Regions from separate parts of the Parashewanella tropica genome, predicted to be linked through region 2. Evidence: predicted binding sites of a transcription regulator. Region 2 holds the regulator's gene; each other region holds the start of a gene.

Region 1 (7,180 bases), 1.1 Mb from region 2:
GAGCTCTCTAAATAAGTCAGTTCTTGGTTTAAAAGCGACTTTTACTTAACTTTTACTGCTCCATTCATCTTAAATTTAGCTATAGTCATTATTATTGATTTTTTATCGAGCAAGCAATGAAATGTCAGATGCATTTTTCCTTGGTTCAATCAATCTAGATATCAGTCTATTTGTCGATACGTTTCCAACTTTAGGTCAAAGCAAGTCTGCTCAAGATACGTTCTTCAGTTGTGGCGGGAAAGGAGCCAATCAGGCTTACGCATGCAGTAAAAATAGTGCAAGTACAACTTTAGTTTCTAAAGTTGGTAATGATGCATTTGCTGATCACCTGAGAGTACTTCTAAAGCAAAGAACTCGGCAGCAAACGTTTTTACTTGAATCTGAGCTGCACACAGCACTTGCTCATATATTTATTCAGCAATCGGATGCTCAAAATCTAATTGTGAGTTCGGCTGGAGCTAATAAGGATATAAGTGTTGAAGAGGTTCAACAATTTGAAGAGAAAATTGCCTCTGCCAATCTTCTAGCGATTCAATTTGAAAATAATCTTGCAGCTGTGGCTAAGGCAATCGAAATAGCTAAGCAAGCTAATGTTTGGGTTTTACTTGATCCCGCGCCTTTTGAGCCTGAAATGGCATCAGTGTTTCAACAAGTGGACGTTTTAACCCCCAATGAATTTGAAGCAAGCCAGATATCAGGTGCAAATGTTCATGATGGAATGTCTGCACACCAAGCAGCCCAAATCATTCAAAAAAAGTACGGAATTTCCAAAGTCATTATAACCTTGGGAAGCACTGGTGTATTCGCTATGGATGAGAATCGGACTTATTTTTCTCCTGCGTATCAATGTGCTGTACGAGATACCACTGGCGCAGGGGATGCCTTTAACGGCGCATTCATTGCTCATTACATAAAGGGTTACAACTTTTTTGAAGCCGTTGAGTTTGCTAATGCTTATGCATCAACGGCTGTTGAGGGTGTTGGTGCCTCATATATGCCTGAACCTCATTTAGCCAAGCGTCGATATCTAGATAGAAAGAACGAATCAAAAAAATAATTTGTAGTTAGTGCAAAATTAAATCCAATAAGGAGCTTTAATATGTCTTCAGGTAAATGTCCTTTCACACATGGAGCAACGACAAAATCTGGTAATTCAAATACGAGTTGGTGGCCAAATAACTTAAATTTAGACATTCTTCACCAGCATGATTCCAAGACCAATCCTCTTGGTGAGAGCTTTGACTATCAAGCTGAAGTGAAAAAGCTGGATTTCAAAAGCTTAAAGCAAGACCTCACTGCTTTAATGACAGATAGCCAAGACTGGTGGCCAGCCGATTGGGGACATTATGGTGGTTTGATGATCCGTATGTCATGGCATGCGGCTGGAACATATCGAATCGCAGATGGGCGTGGTGGAGCAGGTACTGGTAATTTGAGGTTTGCTCCGCTTAATTCTTGGCCTGATAACACGAATTTAGATAAAGCTCGGCGTATACTTTGGCCAATTAAAAAGAAATATGGCAACAAATTAAGTTGGGCTGATTTAATTGCGTATGCAGGAACCATCGCTTATGAATCTATGGGACTTAAAACCTTTGGCTTTGGGTTTGGTCGAGAAGATATTTGGCACCCAGAGAAAGATACTTATTGGGGTTCTGAAAAAGAATGGTTAGCGCCAACAGGGTCTGAAAATAATCGCTATTCAGGGGAACGTGATTTAGAAAATCCATTAGCGGCTGTAATGATGGGGCTGATTTATGTAAATCCGGAAGGTGTGGATGGCAAGCCCGACCCACTTAGAACAGCAAAAGACATGCGTGTCACCTTTGAGCGTATGGCAATGAACGATGAAGAAACCGTAGCGTTAACAGCTGGCGGTCATACAGTTGGTAAATGCCATGGAAATGGAGATGCGTCGTTACTCGGTGAAGAACCTGAAGCCGCAGAACTTGAGAACCAAGGTTTTGGTTGGCTAAAAGATGGTGGTGTAGGTAGTAAAGCGGTGACGAGTGGATTAGAAGGCGCGTGGACAACTCACCCAACACAATGGGATAACGGTTATTTTGAATTATTACTCAACTTAGATTGGGAACTGAAAAAAAGCCCTGCGGGAGCTTGGCAATGGGAGCCAACAAATATCAAGGAAGAAGATAAACCTGTCGATGTCGAAAACTCAAATGTTCGTCATAATCCAGTAATGACTGATGCCGACATGGCATTAAAAATCGACCCTGAATACAAGAAGATTTCTGAACGCTTTTATAATGACCCTGAATATTTCTCAGAAGTCTTTGCACGTGCTTGGTTTAAGCTCACCCACAGAGATATGGGACCTAAAGTTCGTTATATAGGCCCTGATGTCCCGCAACAAGATCTCATTTGGCAAGATCCAATTCCTGCTGGAAATACAAATTACGATGTTGAAGCGGTTAAATCTAAAATCAAAGAAACTGATTTAACGATTAATGAAATGGTCTCTACTGCATGGGATAGTGCGAGAACGTTTCGTCATTCAGATAACCGTGGTGGGGCTAATGGCGCTCGCATTCGTTTATCTCCGCAAAAGGATTGGCAAGGAAACGAGCCAGAGCGCCTTGCGAGGGTATTAAAAGTACTTGAACCTATAGCTGCTGAAAGTGGCGTGAGTGTCGCTGATGTCATTGTTATTGCTGGTAACCTTGGAGTTGAGCAAGCAGCAAAAGCAGCAGGAATTGATATCAAAGTTCCGTTTATGGTTGGTCGTGGCGATGCATCTGATGAAATGACGGATGCAGAATCGTTTGAAGTATTAGAACCACTCCATGATGGTTATCGCAATTGGTTGAAAGCTGATTACCTTGTAAAGCCTGAAGAAATGTTGTTAGACCGTACACAATTAATGGGATTAACCGCTTGTGAAATGACGGTGTTAATAGGTGGTATGCGAGTGATTGGAACTAATCATAATGGTTCTAAGCATGGTGTATTTACCAATAGAGAAGGGGCATTAACTAACGACTTTTTCGTGAATTTGACTGATATGAGTTATCGTTGGATTCCTACAGGAAAGAATTCATATGAAATCAAAGACCGCAAAACGGGTGACGTTAAGTGGACAGCAACTCGTGTTGATCTAGTCTTTGGCTCTAATTCAATACTTCGTGCTTATGCTGAAGTCTATGCTCAAGATGATAACCAACAAAAATTTGTTGAAGATTTTGTTGCAGCTTGGACTAAGGTCATGAATGCCGATAGGTTTGATGTGTGAGGTGGATTAGCTAAGAGTAATAGTGTGATAAAACAACCGTCCGTGACAGGATGTCACGGTCGTGAGCACAGGGATGTGTGCTTCTGTTGGTGTTCACACTATTGCTCTTATTAATAGCATGAAATCAATTTAAGATTAAAAACTAATATGACAACTCGGTAAGTCATTCTTAATAATGTAGTTTTGGTGATAATCTTCAGCGGCAATAAATTCTTGTTTTTCTACAATTTCAGTTACGACGCTACGCTCGCCCCATTTACCACTAGCAATCAACTCTTGCTTCGATTTTTCTGCCAATTCACGTTGCCGCTCATTATGATAAAAAATCACACTACGGTATTGGTGACCTACATCTTCACCTTGTTGATTAAGGGTTGTGGGATTGTGATTACTCCAAAATACAGCTAATAATTCTTCGTAACTCACAACTGACGCATCATATTCAACTTGTACTACTTCGGCATGACCTGTGTCACCAGCCTTTACTTCTTCATAGCGTGTCTTACTAACATCACCGCCCATATAACCACTTGTGGCATTGATAACGCCATCAATTTGTCTAAAGAAATACTCTACGCCCCAAAAGCAGCCAGCGCCAAAAGTTGCTAATGCCATTTTTTCTCACACTCTAACGACTAAAATAAATGTCTAACTATCTAGACGTCTATATTGCTTTTTGTGATTCAGTAAATCAAGCAGTTTTTTTAAAAAGATCTTTCAATCGTTCAATGTTTGATTTGTGGTAGGATCGGTCGCCAAGAAATATAAGAAACCTGAAATCTAATTTTTATTTCAGTTAAAAATAACAACTAGGAGTTGAACGTGCTTCAAACACTTCTGCAGTCTAAAGACTTCCTTTCATTGACCCTTGCAAATCCAGAAACCATTTCAGAATCATTTTCTTTTGAACTTGCTGATCACACAGATGTTCATGTTTGGGACACAGGTGTGATTGTTTTTGAACCAAAGCAAGCAGGTAACAAAGATGTTGTGCTTTCTTGTGCCGTCCATGGTAACGAAACTGCACCAATCGAGATTTGCAACCAGTTAATTAAAGAGCTGCTAGAACAAAGCACTCAAGTAAAGCACCGTACCTTATTTTTAATTGGTAATCCGCCTGCAATTCACAACGAAACTCGCTTTGTGGAAGAAAACATGAACCGCTTATTCAGTGGTAATCATTCAAGCGGTGAAGGCTTAGTAAACCAAGAACGTATTCGAGCTAAGAAGTTAGAAGAATATGTTGATCGTTTTTATACTTCTGTAACTGGTGAACGCCATCGTATACATTACGATCTGCATACAGCGATTCGAGCTTCTAAGCACGAGAAATTTGCCATTTATCCTTTCCGTCATGGTAAGCCTCATAAGGCTGAGCAGATCATGTTTTTAGAAGCCTGTGGCGTAGATACCATTTTATTCCACCATGAGCCGACGACCACTTTTAGCTATTTCTCGTCTAATGGTTATGGCGCTGATGCATTCACTGTTGAACTGGGTAAAGTGCGTCCATTCGGTGAAAACGATATGACCCGTTTTGTTGCCACTCATACCATGCTTACTCGTTTAATTACGGGGGCCGACCTTGAGCTTTCAGAGTTCGATAATGACAAAGTTAATCTTTATCAAGTGTGTCGAGTGATTAATAAAAACCATGATGACTTTGCATTTAACTTTGCCAATGATGTTGAAAACTTTAGATCTTTTCCAAAGGGATATGTGTTAGCCACTGAAGGCGGAGAGGAAGTTAAAATTGAGCATGATGAAGAAGCGATTGTATTCCCCAATGCCAATATTCCAGTAGGGCAGCGTGCAGTAATTATGTTGCTTCCTGTGACTGAACCTGCATTGATATAGTTAACATCGTGGTCTAAATCGAACTTTTTTTACAACGATTATCAAATCTAAAGCGCCCCTCTACTTTCGGGGGCGTTTTCTATAAGTCTTTTAAATGAAAAATGTATGTTTAGGTATGTGTCACAGCTATTTATTTACCTTAAAAGGCACTACTGCTTCTAACGCATCATTCGCGATGAATGTTACTACCTTAGACACTTTCCAAAGGTGTGAATGTTCATTTTCCTTAGGCTTGATAGCATTTAAAAATGTGGCCAATGATGAAAAACCCATTGCAACAGGTACATAAGCAAATACAACAGAAGGTAATTTAACCATATACCACATTGTTTTTATCGTCTGTGTCGTTGCTATGTCATTTTGCATTTCCCTACGCTGATTATACGTAAGTTGGTTATTAGCAGAAATTTGTAAGGTACTCATGGTGGCTTTACCTCAATTAAGCTTTATCAACAGCAAGCAGTTCCGTTTCAAGCATTTAATAGCTATTTTTACCCAACCTTAGATAGAAACAAATTAAAGCTACTGATTCTTTTCTAACTGCTTACCTCTAGTTTAAAGTTCGCTTTTACTAAGATCATGTTAATTTTTTTTTATCTAAATTATTGAATACTCAATATGCTTGTTAAAGCTGCGAAGAATTATTCTTCTATATGGTTTGGCAGTAAATCTGTTTGTAAACTTAAATATACAAGCGAATTAAGCGTAAATTCTAGTGTGACTCAGCTCAAATCTTGCGAGCGGTATATACCTTAACGTAAGGTGCATACCGCCGATAAGAATAGTTGATATTGAATGACGTTTATTCAATTTCAAGGAGAACAGAGCACATTATGAGCAACGCAACTCAAAGTAATGAAATAGTTCATAGCGTCAGCTTTCTCGATAGGGATTCACTAAACATCCCAACATTGAGAATCTTACAAGCTGATGGCAGCGTATATAAAGATGCCGTTTTGCCAAGCATCAATGAAGAAACAGCAAAGCGCATGTATGACACTTGCGTTTTCATCCGTGTATTGGATGAACGTATGTTAGGCGCACAGCGTCAAGGTCGTATTAGCTTCTACATGACGTGTACAGGTGAAGAAGCAGCAGTAGTGGGAAGTGCAGCTGCACTACAAGAAAAAGACGTTATCTTAGCTCAATATCGTGAACAAGCTGCGTTGCGCTATCGCGGTTTCACCACTGAGCAGTTTATGGATCAAATGTTCAGTAACGCCAAAGACCTAGGTAAAGGTCGTCAAATGCCTATCCACTATGGTAGCCAAGCATTAAACTACCACACGGTTTCATCTCCACTTGGTACGCAAATCCCACAAGCAACAGGTGTCGCTTACAGCTTAAAAATGAACAATGATAAGGCTGTTTCTATCTGTTACTTTGGTGAAGGTGCTGCATCAGAAGGTGATTTCCACGCTGGTCTGAACATGGCGGCAACACTAAGCGCACCAGCGCTTTTCTTCTGCCGTAACAATGGTTACGCCATTTCTACTCCAGCCGAAGAGCAATTTAAAGGTAACGGTATTGCCAGTCGCGGTGTGGGTTATGGTATGCATACCATCCGCGTTGACGGTAACGATATGTTAGCCGTATTAGCTGCTACTCAAGCTGCGCGTGATTTTGCAGTAGAAAACAACAAGCCAGTATTGATTGAAGCGATGTCATATCGTGTTGGTGCTCACTCGTCTTCAGATGATCCATCAGGTTATCGTTCGAAAGAAGAAGAAGATGTATGGCGCGCACAAGATCCTGTTGCTCGTTTCAAAAATTGGATGCTTTCTCAAGGTTGGTTAACCGAGGAAGAAGATGAAGCACTTTACGCTAAGTATCGTGAAGAAGTGTTAGCTCAAGTTAAAGTTTCTGAAAAAGTGGAAGCGCCGCACATTGATGAATTGATCAACGATGTATACGACGAGCCAACGCCACTGCTTCAAAAGCAGCTAAAAGAGCTTAAAGAGCACGTTAACAAATATCCACATGCTTATCCTAAGACAGCAGGGAGATTCTAAGTCATGGCACAGATGAACATGCTACAAGCCATCAATGATGCTCTTGCTATCGAGATGGAAAAGA
Region 2 (7,180 bases):
GAAGATTTAGACAGCTACCCGAAAACACTTGAAGCAGACTTAAAGGCTTTAGAGGGAGTGGGAACTGCATTGGTGTTCACTCCAACCACGGATTTGATCTATCCGAAAGGACCTGAAAACAGCACTAAAGTAATCGTTCCTGAAGATGTGATTGGTCACTGCGGTGAAAGTGAAAGTCGCCCTCACTTTTTTATTGGTGTTGCCACAGTCGTCCTCAAGCTGTTCAATATGGTTCAGCCTGATGTAGCCGTATTCGGTCAAAAAGACTATCAGCAGTTAGCTATCATCAAAAATATGGTGAAAGACTTAGATCTGCCCATCAAAATCATTGGTGTCGACACGTACCGTGAAACTAATGGTCTTGCCATGAGCTCTCGTAATAATTACCTTACCGAGGAGCAAAGAGAAACAGCAGCCGCTATTAGACAAACCTTGGACTGGTTGATTGAAGAAGTTCAAAACGGATTAGCAATTGAAACCGCCATTGATCATGCTAAAGCATCATTGGTGGAATCGGGGCTAAAACCGGATTATTTGATTGTCCGCCATGCTGATACTCTTGATGAAATTACCCCAGAAGATGAGTCATTGGTGGTATTGGTCGCCGCTTGGCTAGGTAAAGCTAGACTCATAGATAATGAGTGTTTTACAAGAAAAGTAGATTAAGCTGTAAATGGCACGACTATCACAATCGTGCCATTTCATAATCAATCACCTCGCCACAAGAGGTGGGGCATTTAATCCTAAGTGATTAAAGCTTATCTTCAAATTGCTTCCAATCAATTTGAATGGCTTCATTCACCAAGTCCATTCTCGCACTCACTACGCCATCTAACTCACGTAATTCCAGTTTAGAAACCGTCTTGATCACTTTCGAATTTTGCTTGCAATGATAATCCAATTGATGCTTAAGGTTATCTAAATCTGTCATTGCCGTCATGGTATTGGGAATAGCCTTGATAAAACTTCCATCAGTCACTTCAGGCTCGCTCTTCATTAAATCAACATGTTGAAATAATGAAAGTAGACGACTTTCAGTGTCCTTTAAAAATTGATCTATGCGGAAAATATGCCCTTGAACGGCGAGTTGGTTAGTGGTGAGTTTACTACCACGGTTTTGACCTTGTTGTTGACGAGATAACAGTTGCTGAATGCTTGATGGTTTAATGGATCCGACGCTCATCATACTTCCTTGTACTTCATTTTCGGATGACAAAATCTGAGTATAGTCAAAAAATTAACATTTTCTGTAAACCGTCAAATTTTTGTATTATGCTTGAACAATATGATGGATGTTAGAGCAGGATGAAGCTCTAACTTAATGGACACACCTGAAAGGAATCAACAACAATGGCTAGGTTTGCGGTTACTTTACTGATGCTATTTTTCTCCCATGCAGCTCTAGCCAATAGCTTTCTAAAATGTACTCTTGGGGAAAAAGTCGTTTACACTCAAACCACTTGCCCAAATGGTTATAAACGCCAACAAATTGAATATCAATCTGGCATCATCAATGAAATCGACCTTGATAAAGAATCCAGTAAAGAAGATCCTCTAAAAGTTTTATTAAGAAAAGGCACCGTGAGCCGAGAGAAACTGTTAAAGCTCATTCGAAGCGAGATCATTCGCTTAAAACGAGAAATCAGCTTCAATAAAGTGGTAAAAAGCGGTGAACTACAAGAAATTGAACGTAACCGTTATTGGCAAGATATCCCCGCCGACAACCCCAAATACCTTGATAAAATACAGCAAATCCACCAGCACTTTGATTCTTTAAATGCCATCAACCAAGCCAAAATTAAAGCACTGTCTAAGCATTATCTACAGATTGATGAAAACTCAAAAAGCTAAAGCCTAATTTTTTTCAACATTAGCGACAAATTCAATCAATTTTGACTGTAATTGATCCGCTGCTGTTGAAGATCCTTTTGCTTTCAACAGCTCAATAACACTTTCAGCCGTACATAAACCATTCTGGCGCTGATTTCGTCTTAACTGGTAAATAGACTGAGCTGAAGTTTCAATCTTCACTTTCGGAAGGGCTTTAAGGTAAGGGCTTTTATTGTACATCTTCTGAGCTTCTTGCCAGGTACCATCAAGGACGATGTAAGTTTCAAAATCGCTTTCTTTAGATACAACTTGACTATCCTCAGTAGGGTAAAGCAAAGCCGCTGTGCCTTTTTCAATGTGTTGCAGTACTTTGTGGTCTGGGTTTGTTCTTTCCCACACAACAACACTTGCTTTTGTTCCTAATTCCTCAACCACCAAAGCGCCTGTATTGGTCTTTTTAGACACTTCTCTTTGATGGGTCAACAAAATGATATTCATACAAAAATGCCAAACCTATAAGCTTGTTAACGTCTGCAAACAGTTTTTACACCGATAAGAAGCCAGATTGCGCACCACTTTGTTATGGCGTCGAATCGTGAGCTGCACAACGCCACAACCACATTGATAATCCACCGTTTGTTGCGGACGATAAACAACATCAAAACTGTGAGTGGTTTTCGGTTGTTGTTGGTACAGATTCCACATCAAGCTTTGCCATTCCTTACCATGAGGCTTCACTCGTCCATACAGTTGATGACATAACAAATGACAGATCTCATGGGGCACGACTTCATTAATAAAATCACAGCCGTTTTCTTGAAGCATTTGTTGATTAAAGCGGAGTTTATTGAGGTGAAGATGTGCCATTCCAGCACTTCGACCACTGAGCTTAAAACTGATCTCAGGGCGAGGAAATGAACGCTGCAACACCTGTTCTGCTTGTTGATAGCACAACTCAACCTGATGCAGCGTTTGTTCAAATAAGGCTTCTAAAGAGGAATTACTCAAGCTCTTCCCACTCGATCCCCATTTCATCCATCAATTTTTTGGCTTCAGCTGGAATGCTATCTGGTTGGCTTTTTGATAAATCTTCATCGGATGGCAGTGGTTGCCCTGTATAGGCATGTAAGAAAGCTTCACACAGTAATTCACTGTTAGTGGCATGACGCAAATTGCCAACCTGACGACGGGTACGCTCATCGGTTAACACTTTTAACACTTTTAGTGGAATTGATACGGTAACCTTTTTGACCTGTTCACTCTTCTTTCCGTGTTCTGCGTATGGACTGATATAGTCTCCGTTCCACTTGGTCATTGCTTCACCTTTTTAGCTTAATTATTAGAGAAGGATTTTATACCCTTACCATTTGTAGTCAATTATAACGCGATATTCACACTGAAAAAATCACAATTCTTTTCAATTTTTTACCAAAAATTGTCTTAAGACATCTTTTGTTATTGAGTTACTGTTATCATTTAAGCCTCAACGTTTTCAAAAAAATATTTACTATTAAAACCAAAAGCTTGCAAAAAACATGAATGCCTTAAACATTAATAAGCTTGAGCTAATATTAACCTTCTCTCGTTATCTTGGATGGGGGTTTCGCCTTATCCTCAGTTATGCATTAAGCGACTGGTTTGGGCTAACGCATCAATCTTCGATTTTGATGTATTTGTTTATTATTGAACTCGGCTATTTACTCATCAGTCATCGTAAAATCAACCAGCTTAAGGAGTTTGGCTCACAACACTTATACCTGTTACTGATAGATAATAGTTTTTGGTTGGCGTGGCTGTATCTCACTGGCGGGGCATCTAACGCCTTCATTTCATTTTTGCTAGTGCCCATTGCCATCTCCAGTATCACCATGTCGCCAGGAAAATCTTGGCTGTTTAGCGGTATGAATTGCATTGCTTATAGTGTGATGTTGTATTTCGATCCCCACATGAAACATATGGCGCAAATGGGTATGAGCTCCCATTACATTGGTATGTGGCTGAACTTTATTTTATCAGTTGTGGTACTCAATACAGGGTTGGTATTATTTTCCAGAAAACTGAAGCAACGGGACTCTCAAGTCAGCGCCATGCGGGAGGCACAACTTAAACAAGAGCAGCTCGTTGCCTTAGGAGCATCATCAGCGCAAATGGCGCATCAATTAGCCACTCCCTTATGCACGATGCGATTATGGCTAGACGAATTAAAACAGTCCCCCTCAGAGCAAGCACTAGAAGAATTAGGAAATAACTTGTCTCGTTGTGAATCGAGCCTTCAAGAATTACGACTGGCTACGGATGCCATTCGCGATGGCAAAAAACGTCAGGTAGCGGTCAATAATTTACTTTATGATGCGAAAAAGAAAGCACAGTTACTGTTACCTCAGTGCCTAATTGATTGGCAAATCAATGAAAACAACTCATCGGTACTGAATATTGACCATGGTATATTACCCGCACTGTTAACCCTGATAGATAACGCAGGCAAAGCGTCAAAAGCGGCAATGTTACAAGCAAAGCTTGAAATATCAACGCAGCACAATCAAAAAGATGAATGCCAAATACTCATTCGCGACTTTGGCAGTGGCATTGATGAAAGTTTACGCCCGTACTTAGGCAAACAATTTGTCCAAAGTGAAAAAGGACTTGGCGTTGCATTGATGTTGACGCATGCGAGTTTAGAACGGAACTTAGGGTCTTTGAGCTTAAGTCAACACCCAACACAAGGCTGCATTGCCACGATAACTTTACCTACAATCTCGAACACTAAAGATTCAAACCATGAATAAACTGCTTATTATTGAAGACGACACCAGCTTAGCCTTAATTTTACAAAGACGTTTAAGTAGTCATGGATTTGAAGTACAAGCCTGCCACGATAGAACTCAAGCCTTGTTACTAGCAAGACAGCATTGCCCTAGCCATATCTTACTGGATATGAAACTCGAAGAGGAAAACGGATTAAACCTAATACAACCTCTCAGAGCTATGCTGCCTAAAGCGAAAATTGTGCTACTCACCGGCTTCGCCAGTATTGCTACTGCCGTTGAAGCGATTCGTTTAGGCGCTGATAATTATCTTGCTAAGCCTGCCGATACACAAACCTTGCTAATGGCGTTAAACGAACAAAAAGTCGATGTTGATGAACTCGTTAATGAAGATGTCACTATGAACCCTAAACGTCTAGAATGGGAGCATATTCATCAAGTTTTAAACGCAAATGATGGCAATGTATCGGCAACGGCAAGACAGTTAGGAATGCATCGCCGTACATTACAAAGGAAACTCGCTAAAAAGCCCAGTTAGGATACAAAAAGTAAACTTCCAGCTCTGTATTAAAGGTTAATTATTTTTAATATACAGAACTAAACGTATTTACAGCTTTCTGAACTAACCATTGCACTTATGATCTTGTGAGGAAGTACAATGGCTGCAGCAACATCAGTAACGGTCGATACATCAACCTATGTTTTTTGCGACCCAATCAGCACGACAATCGAGATTAAAGGACAAAGCTACTCATTTTTAGAAGGGTTTAAAACATTATTAGATTCATCTATACGTTCTCTCGGCCCTAGAATGGATGGTTCACACTGGAATGCCCTTAAAAAATTAAGCAATCAAGTCCATCAACTCGACGAAAAAGTGTTTTTAGCAGAAGACTTTCTCACAGATACTTTTCTTTTCTTGCAAATGCTCAATGACCCAAGCATTGCGGAACAAGACAAACAATCAGCCATAAAAGTATGGTTTGCACCTGGTTGTAATATTTGGGAAGAAAAACCCTGCGCTAAGACTGCTCTAATGGCTTTAGTCATATGCTCATCAAAAGGTGAGCAACTGCTACAAGCCACAGGTCAAAAACTAGTAGCTAACGCCGTAAATGGATGGCTCATTGCAAATGCCGAGAAAACATTTAAACAGCCGCTTTCAAAAGGGCAAATAGATTACTTGATCAACACCATTTGTTATCAATGTGGTTTTATTGCAGTCAAGCCCAAAAGCTTACCCTTTACACAAAGAATATCTCAACAGAAAGAAGTCCTACTGCAGTGTAAAGCATGGGCCAGCGCTTGGTTACAACCCTACTTTGTTTCACACCAATTATGTCGTACTGCATCTCACTCACATGCCACTTTACCCAGTGGATTTCTCGACCTTATGTGCAAGCCACCTGAGTACGATGAATGTAGCAAGTTGCCGACAGAAGTACCATTAGAGAAGCAATTTCAAGCTCAGCAATTGTATTTCATCCAATCTCTCTTTCACAAAGTCACTTCAGACCAACCCGAGGTTCTGATTAACTTTCCTCAAATGGCTTCCGAGCAAAAAACGTCTGGCACGATATTAAAAATGATGGGCAGCTATGTTTATGAATCGGCAACCGAAGGCATAAGGACTGTTAAGGCCGATGATATCGTTAAAGCCGATTTTTCATCCGATCCTCACACAAGTTTTATTCTTGCAGCTCAAATCATCGATAGTGCCGAGAGTTTAGAAGAACTGGTCAAGTTATTCGAACATCACCCATACCTTGCTAAGCTTCCACAACCTATGACTTCAGCTCTGACACAGAAAATTTGTGATCGACTTTGTTTTTTAAATAAAGATAGAGCGCTAAAAGTGCTTACTCCTTACATGTGGCAGCGAGATTTTAGTCGGCTCAACTCAATGGATTTAGCTACAATTTGTGACCAGCTTATCCAAGAACACTACTTCCAAGTCATGACTCAGGCTCAGAGCTTGGGCACCTTTTGTCACAGTGCGTGTAAGTGTATCTTTAACGTTCAATGTAGCCAAAGCATCCGTCAAGCTCGACTACAAAGCTTAAATAAGCAATTTTCTGCGCTCTATACCAAAGCGGAGCGCTTTCAAGCTCAGCTACTTGAAATAACAAAAACATACGCCCACTCAGCGGCCCTAATTACACACTTACATTCAAAATACAAAGCCTGCTTAACCGAGCATGTTAATGCCCTAACTCATGCCAATGAGCTAGCAGAAATAGTCACCACTCATGTGCTCTCGCTTATGTCAACATCACAATTGCAAGAGGCTTGTGCTCAAATTGTCTTAGCCAGACAAAAGACGCTAATAGGCAGTGGGGCAATTGCATTACAAGATATGCAACCTTGGCAAAACTGGTGTAAAACGCCATGCATGAGAGCATCATTACAAAGCAATTTCTCTCTTGTTCTAGAACGGGAAGTCGAACATGTACGCCAACTTCAGCAGTTGCAAACAGTCACGCATTTTGCTGGTATGTACTGTCATTTATTGAGTGAGGAACAATATCAAAACCTAACCTTTAAGCTCTGTAATAAAGCCCAATTTTTAATTGAACAGGGTAACT
Region 3 (7,180 bases), 1.5 Mb from region 2:
GGAATATCAGAGTCAAGTGAGGCTGTTGTTAAAAGACCCTGCGAAAAATCCACTTGATGTTCCGCTGTATCGAATGGTTAGGTGGTAGTTGCCTACTGTAGATAAATTATGCCTTTTGTTCAGTGTTCCCTTTCATGACTTGGCAAGTGTGTTGTAATTCTGAAAACGATTGCCGCATTTCTTGGACTTTTTTAGAAAATACTTCATATTTTTGCGTTGTTTTTTGGATATCACCTACTGTTTTACCTTTATCTTTACCTGGGTTTGTTTGATGGTAAGCCCTTAATTTTACGTTAAATTCTTTTCGTAGCTGTTGAAGCGTTTCAAATTCTTGGAGTAGCTGTAGGCATTTAACAATTTTATGTTCCATTAGTTGAATTTCATGGCGGCAGAAATCTAGGCTTTTAGGCTCTAGGGTGATATCGGAAGGGACTGCATCAATATCGGCTACATGCAGTTGAGCTTGTCTAACTCCTTCAAGTAATTGATTGGCTAATGTAGGCATTTTAGATATGCAATGATTAACCATATAGGTGAATAACTTAGGCGTCGGATGGACAATTTTTGTGTCTGGGTCAAGTTCATGATCATTTAATGCTTGACGAAAACCTTCATTAAATTTGAGCGTATTTTCATAAAAATCAAGTAATATATCTAACACCGGATTAAGTTGCTGCATGGCAGCATTTGCCTTTCCAATTCGAGCACGAATACACAACTGAGTATTGCCTGAGTGTGTAGTCAATACTTCTGTAAATCGCTCAATGGCCAATTGTGGGTCTGATTGACTCATTTTTTCAATGCCAAGTAACAGCTTATCTTCCTCTGTTACTACTGGTTCTGGCGTAGGAGTTTTATCAGTCGCTGACTCTGAAGTTGGCTTTCTTTTTATTTGCTGAGCAACTTTCGGTTTGACTACAGCTGTTGGTTTAACTTGAGCTGGTGGTAACGACTCTATATAGGCGCGGCTTTTCTGTGCCTCTTGTTCCATGCGTTGTTGCTTGCTCAGTACTTCAAAGCGAGGAAAGTGGATAATCAGTTGTAATAATGTATTACTGGTTTCGACGTTTAACGCTTCAGTCTCGGTACAGGCGTAGATATGGCGATGTAGCCAACCTTCGCTTATTGTAAATTCAATGGCATGTAACTTTTGTTGATGCTGCTTAAATTCAGCTAAGGTCTGACATTGTCTTATGGCGCTAGTGTGGACTTGATACTGTTCAGCCAAAAGCAAGCATAGGCGAAAAGTTAAAGAAGGTAAGCTGTATTGCTGGTACTCAATTGCATCCAGTGCTTGTAAATGAGCTAGAAAATTATCAGGTTCGAACAACACTTTCATCAATAATAATTGTTGATGATTTTCAGGATTAAATCGTTTTGAATTAGGCCAGACTTCAAAGATTAAATAGTTCAGCTGGCAGTGTTCACCGTGAAAGACTAGCTGAGCAAACTCATCGACAAATGCAGCATATTGTTTATCCGTTACTTTCAGCTTGGCTGCTGAAAGTAGTTCAAAGGCACTGAGCCTTTGTTGTACGGCTTGAATATATTGCTCAGCACCTACAACAAAAATTTCATCATCTGTTTCCTTGGGGTTACTCACAAAAGTATTGCAGTGAGCAACCATTAACTGGGTTTGAATAAGCTGCGTTAAATGATGATTACGTTGCTTTAGGTGACTGAGTAACTCTTGCCGCTTTTGAGCTAACTCCATGGGGGCGAGCGGGGAAACGTGGTCGTTATACAATTGCGTACTGAGGTGAACTAATTCTGCTGGGTTCTTAGCTGGATTGTATTCTGCCAATAACACTTGGAATCGTGTTTGTAAAAATACCAAGTGACTCTTCATGTATTTAGTTAATACTTTTTGCTGAGCAGCTTGAACCTTTATGTGAGGCTCAGTTAGAACAAAACGCGCAAATGGATGAGTATCTAGGTGTTCCATATACCACTTTACATGATCGGAATCCGTGCTCTTTTTGGATTTGTTAAGTGTGGCTTGATGACTTCTTATATATAGTGGGTCGTGCTTACCAAGCTTCGTGAGCTCTTCCGTTATTTCTTTCTCCTTGAAGGTTACTTTTTTCTCGAAAATAGCAATGGTTTTTAGTAAATGTTGTAGGGCTGTGTCAGACCTAAATTCCAGTGATTTTGTTTTTGGTGCTACATCAGTCGGGGTTTCTGGAAAAGGTTTCTTTTGCCGCTTTAATGGCTTTAGTTCAGGTTCATGAAGTGTGAGTAATTTGTCTTTTTTGCTGAATTGAGGATGAGCTTCACACAACGTTGTGAAGTGAGTACGAAGCCGTACCAAACTCGAATATCTTGGGGCTGGTCCTGTCATGACTTTTTGTTTCAAATGATGAATGGTGGCAGCGAGTTGTTTGTGTTGTTGAGGCCAATGTCGTTGTTTACTTAGGGATTCAATGTGCTGAGCAAGCCCCGAAAAAAGAATCTCAAGTTGGTATTGGGTTTCGACGGGTTGCCGGCATAACGCATGAAGTACTGGAATACTTTGACTAGTCTCTGAAAAAAAGTACATGAACCATAAGCAGTCTTGAATGAATAGTATCTGATTTTGTGGGAGTTCGTGTTTGAGTCGGTGCTGTTGAAAATGTTGGAACATCAAAGTTAAAGAAGTATGTGTTGCAACGTAGTCTTTTACTTCCTCTAGATCTTCCATTAAAAGTGGGGCAATTGTCGGCCTATCTTGAAGTAACTTTTTATAACTCTCCCTTATAAGGGGGGGTTGTTGAATCATAAATTGGTGAATTGTACGATAAACAGCGCCCGCATCTAGATTGGTAGGCATTGTTCCATCAGTCTTTTGTTGTGGGATTAAATTCACGGTGAGAGATCCATGAAGGATCGAAATCATATCAAATTGAAATTTTAGCCATGCAATAGCTGTGAATTGCCCTAGTCCCTGATAGATTAACTTCTCTCTATCATTCGCTAGCTCAACGCTTTCTAGATGAGACGAACAGTATAAACAAATAAAACAAATTCTTATTTCATTGCCCACATTAAACTCATGCTCAAGAAAGAGTACTTTGCTGAACAGTCCATAGCAAATATGGGTATGAAGTACATAGAGCCCGAATTCAGATTGACTATTGAATTCAGTTTTGGGCATCGATTTTAGCCACTGAGTGACCTCTGGGTGATTATTTAAATAGTCACTGTACTCTTTACTTACCATAAAATAGCGTTGGGCGAGTTCAGCCGCTTTATCCTTTACTTTTTCAATGGGAATTTGGTCTTTTATCCCGAATAGATTTTGGTATTCGCCTTCCAGTCGCATCAATTTCTGATTAATTTGAGCTAATGCATATTTAGACTTTATAGATGTAGAATCGGAATACTTAGGAAAGCAGGGGGTAGGTGTTGAAGGATCGGCAAAGTGCCGGATCAGAAATGGATTAGAGGGTAAAAATACGACTTGATATTGTTGGACTGATTTAGGTTTCGCTACGAGTGATTGCGCTTGCTCAAATTGGGTTTTAATCTCAAGGTATTGTTGCTGAAAACGCCACTTATCATTGTGTTGTTCTTGTAGGTCGAAAGAGTCGGTAGCTTGAAGAGTAGGGTTAGTGTCACTAGATACTTGCATAATATCCAAAGAAATTTGCACAGAATTGCACTATATGTGAGCTGTACTGAATACTGGCTGACTTGAATACGGCTCAATTATTAAAGCGTAAAATTAAAAGTACATCGTTTTAGATCACATTCATCGAGAAAATGGTGAAAACCTTGCCTTTTAGGGTGAAAGTTACTTGCAAATCATTTAGAATAGCCGTCTAGATGTCAACGCTTCCAGTTGTTAATTAATTGTTGTGGAAGCTTCTTTTAGTGACTGAGAGCACAAAAATAATGGCAAAACATTTATTTACTTCTGAATCGGTTTCAGAAGGTCATCCAGATAAAATTGCGGATCAAATTTCTGATGCCGTACTTGATGCGATTTTAGAGCAAGATCCCAAAGCACGCGTTGCCTGTGAAACTTACGTTAAGACAGGTATGGTTATGGTTGGCGGTGAAATCACTACCTCTGCTTGGGTTGATATTGAAGAGTTAACCCGTAAAACCGTACGCGAAATCGGTTATACCCATTCTGATATGGGATTTGATGCAGATTCTTGCGCCATTCTAAATACCATTGGTAAGCAATCGCCTGATATTAACCAAGGTGTTGATCGTGCCGATCCTGCTGAGCAAGGTGCCGGTGATCAAGGTCTAATGTTTGGTTACGCTAGTAATGAAACTGACGTGCTGATGCCAGCGCCAATTACCTATTCACATGCTTTGGTTAAGCGTCAGTCAGAAGTACGTAAAGACGGCACTTTGCCTTGGTTACGTCCAGATGCGAAAAGCCAAGTGACCTTCGCTTATGACCAAGGCAAAATCGTTGGTATTGATGCGGTTGTGCTTTCCACTCAGCACAGTGAAGATATTGCACAAGATGACTTGGTCGAAGCTGTGATGGAAACCATCGTTAAGCCAGTTCTTCCTGCAAAATGGTTAAATCAAGATACTAAGTATTTCATTAACCCAACCGGTCGTTTTGTGATTGGTGGTCCAATGGGTGACTGTGGTTTAACGGGTCGTAAAATCATTGTTGATACTTATGGTGGTATGGCGCGTCACGGTGGTGGTGCATTCTCTGGTAAAGACCCATCGAAGGTAGACCGTAGTGCAGCTTATGCAGCGCGTTATGTGGCGAAAAACATCGTTGCAGCTGGTCTTGCAGATCGTTGCGAGATCCAAGTATCTTATGCGATTGGTGTCGCAGAGCCAACGTCTATTAGCGTTGAAACTTTTGGAACTGCTAAGGTTTCAGAAGAGTTACTTATCGACCTAGTACGTCGTCACTTTGACCTTCGTCCTTATGGTTTAACACAAATGTTGAACCTAGAACGTCCAATCTACCAACAAACCGCCGCTTACGGTCACTTTGGTCGTGACATCTTCCCATGGGAAGCAACGGATAAAGCTGAAGCGTTAAAGGCTGATGCTGGTTTGTAAACGTTAGTTCAAAATTTATTTACCTAATTTTTAACTAATTAAGTCATAGTTAAAGAGTAATAGTGTAAGCGACAACAGAAACGCACATCCATGTGCTGACGACCGTGACATCCTGTCACGGACGGTTGTCTTATTACACTATCACTCTCATCCACATGTATTGCTATATCTGTAATCTAAAAGTAGGTTTTAATCCCAAAGCGAAACCGATTGAGAATCTAGTTGTTGAAGGTTATTTTTTAATTTTGTAATTTCTTTATTTTTTTCTGATTCTTTTATAGCTATTGATTCTTTCAGTCTTGCCGCTTTGAGAGTATTTTCTTCTTCTTTTAGTCTTTGTTTAATTGGGAGAATTGTTCTCTCAAGTTGAGGAAATATAACGCTTTTATATATATGGGTGTAATTAGAGCCTAAATTGTTAAGGAAATTTGCTTCCTCTAAAATTGTAATTAACCTAGAGCTATCAAGTATAACTTTCTCTATTTTTTCTTGCTTAGACTGTGTTACCTTTTTTTCTTCTTCAATTTGTATTTCTGCTTTATCAAGTGATTGCAGTAATTTTTCATAATTATCTGTAATCAGCGTTTGAGCTTTAAACTCATCTTCTAATTTTTTATTAGATGATACAAGAGAGGCCATATTGGAACTGTATTCCTCAATGTCGCTAATATACCTTTCCTTTTCTTTTGAGAGTCTTGACTTAGTTTCTTTTAATTCAAGTTCTAAGCTTTTAATTTTTTTTTCATGACTTTCACGAATTTCGCTTACTGATGATAAAGAAGTTTGTAAATTATGTTTTTCGCTTCTAAGGTAAGCTAAGTCACTTTCAAACTCTTCCCGCTTTTTATCCCAATTATCTAAATCGCGATTTAGCTTTTCTTTCCAGTAATCAATACTCGATTCAGCCTGAGCTTTACTTACAGTTTGTAGGCTCTTGAATTTCTTAAGATCATTCTCATGCTTCTTTTCGAGTCTTCTTAAATCAATAAGATCAAACTTTAAAGAATCAACAATATGCTGAATTAATGGCAACAAAAATGTGTAGGCTATTGCTAGCGTAAATGGATACACGATAACCATCAGAGGAGGAGATAAATACCATGATGGTTCAGCTATGAAGAATTCAGTACTATGTTGAAGTTGTTCTAGTTTTTTCTCTGTAGAACTAAAAAAGAATGTCAGAACAGCTTTATGATTAATGGCTAACCAAGATAATACAAATGAACCAATAATGGGTGACTTTAAACGATTGGCGGCAGTTTGTGATACCGCTGAAACTAACTCTTTCATAAACTTCCCTTGTTAATGCTTAAGGGATGTTAGCTCAAAGGTAAATTTTAAGGAATGGTGTATATCAGTTTTTTTGATGAGTGCTTAAATTTGATAGGTGGCTTGGATGACCACCTATCCTCATTTAAGTAGGACTTTATTTAGCGTCTTCTTTCAGCCACTGTGCTACGCGCTTGGCAAAGTAAGTTAAAATGCCATCGGCACCCGCGCGCTTAAAGCAAAGCAGTGATTCCATCACGATTGGTTTTTCTGCCAACCAACCGTTTTGAATGGCGGCCATGTGCATGGCGTATTCGCCACTGACTTGGTAAGCAAAGGTTGGTACTGCCAGTTCGGACTTCACTCGACGTACTACGTCTAAATATGGCATACCCGGCTTAACCATCACCATATCTGCACCTTCTTGAATATCCAATGCCACTTCATGCAAGGCTTCATCAATATTGGCTGGATCCATTTGGTAAGAATGCTTATTGCCACCTTTAAGGTTGCCTGCCGAGCCGACCGCATCACGAAATGGACCATAATAGTTTGAAGAGTACTTCGCAGAGTAAGCCATGATTTGGGTGTTTACATGACCAGCCTGCTCTAGAGCGTTACGAATCGCACCAATGCGACCGTCCATCATGTCAGATGGGCCTACCATATCAGCACCGGCTTCAGCGTGAGATAGGGCTTGTTTGATCAACACTTCAGTGGTGACATCGTTAATGATGTAACCTTCATCATCGATGATCCCATCTTGACCATGAGTGGTGAATGGATCTAAGGCTACGTCAGTCATGATCCCAAGCTCAGGATAGGCCGCTTTTAATGCGCGAACGCTACGCTGCACTAACCCTTCGGGGTTGTAAGCTTCTTCAGC

What was found. Region 2 encodes MetJ, which represses methionine synthesis genes. Its sites were predicted from a motif close to TAGACGTCTAGACGTCTA; they were not measured.
Region 1: a site for MetJ is predicted at 3,897-3,914, ahead of msrA (peptide-methionine (S)-S-oxide reductase MsrA). Genes of this name have one in related genera too.
Region 3: a site for MetJ is predicted at 3,794-3,811, ahead of metK (methionine adenosyltransferase). Genes of this name have one in related genera too.

What each region holds. Positions count from the first base shown of each region.
Region 1 covers NZ_CP037951.1:2,348,255-2,355,434, reverse strand. Annotated here, with positions in the region: gene E2H97_RS10355 (ribokinase) at 122-1,057, shown strand; gene katG (catalase/peroxidase HPI) at 1,100-3,247, shown strand; gene msrA (peptide-methionine (S)-S-oxide reductase MsrA) at 3,383-3,862, opposite strand; gene astE (succinylglutamate desuccinylase) at 4,070-5,104, shown strand; gene E2H97_RS10335 (hypothetical protein) at 5,231-5,527, opposite strand; gene E2H97_RS10330 (thiamine pyrophosphate-dependent dehydrogenase E1 component subunit alpha) at 5,938-7,116, shown strand; gene E2H97_RS10325 (alpha-ketoacid dehydrogenase subunit beta) at 7,120-7,180, shown strand, end outside.
Region 2 covers NZ_CP037951.1:3,443,749-3,450,928, forward strand. Annotated here, with positions in the region: gene panC (pantoate--beta-alanine ligase) at 1-666, shown strand, start outside; gene E2H97_RS15220 (hypothetical protein) at 752-1,186, opposite strand; gene E2H97_RS15225 (DUF4124 domain-containing protein) at 1,351-1,851, shown strand; gene E2H97_RS15230 (DTW domain-containing protein) at 1,855-2,328, opposite strand; gene E2H97_RS15235 (SprT family zinc-dependent metalloprotease) at 2,344-2,838, opposite strand; gene metJ (met regulon transcriptional regulator MetJ) at 2,831-3,145, opposite strand; gene E2H97_RS15245 (sensor histidine kinase) at 3,366-4,616, shown strand; gene E2H97_RS15250 (response regulator transcription factor) at 4,609-5,133, shown strand; gene E2H97_RS15255 (ankyrin repeat domain-containing protein) at 5,254-7,180, shown strand, end outside.
Region 3 covers NZ_CP037951.1:680,513-687,692, forward strand. Annotated here, with positions in the region: gene E2H97_RS02830 (serine/threonine-protein kinase) at 1-88, shown strand, start outside; gene E2H97_RS02835 (hypothetical protein) at 107-3,631, opposite strand; gene metK (methionine adenosyltransferase) at 3,874-5,025, shown strand; gene E2H97_RS02845 (hypothetical protein) at 5,215-6,315, opposite strand; gene hemB (porphobilinogen synthase) at 6,452-7,180, opposite strand, start outside.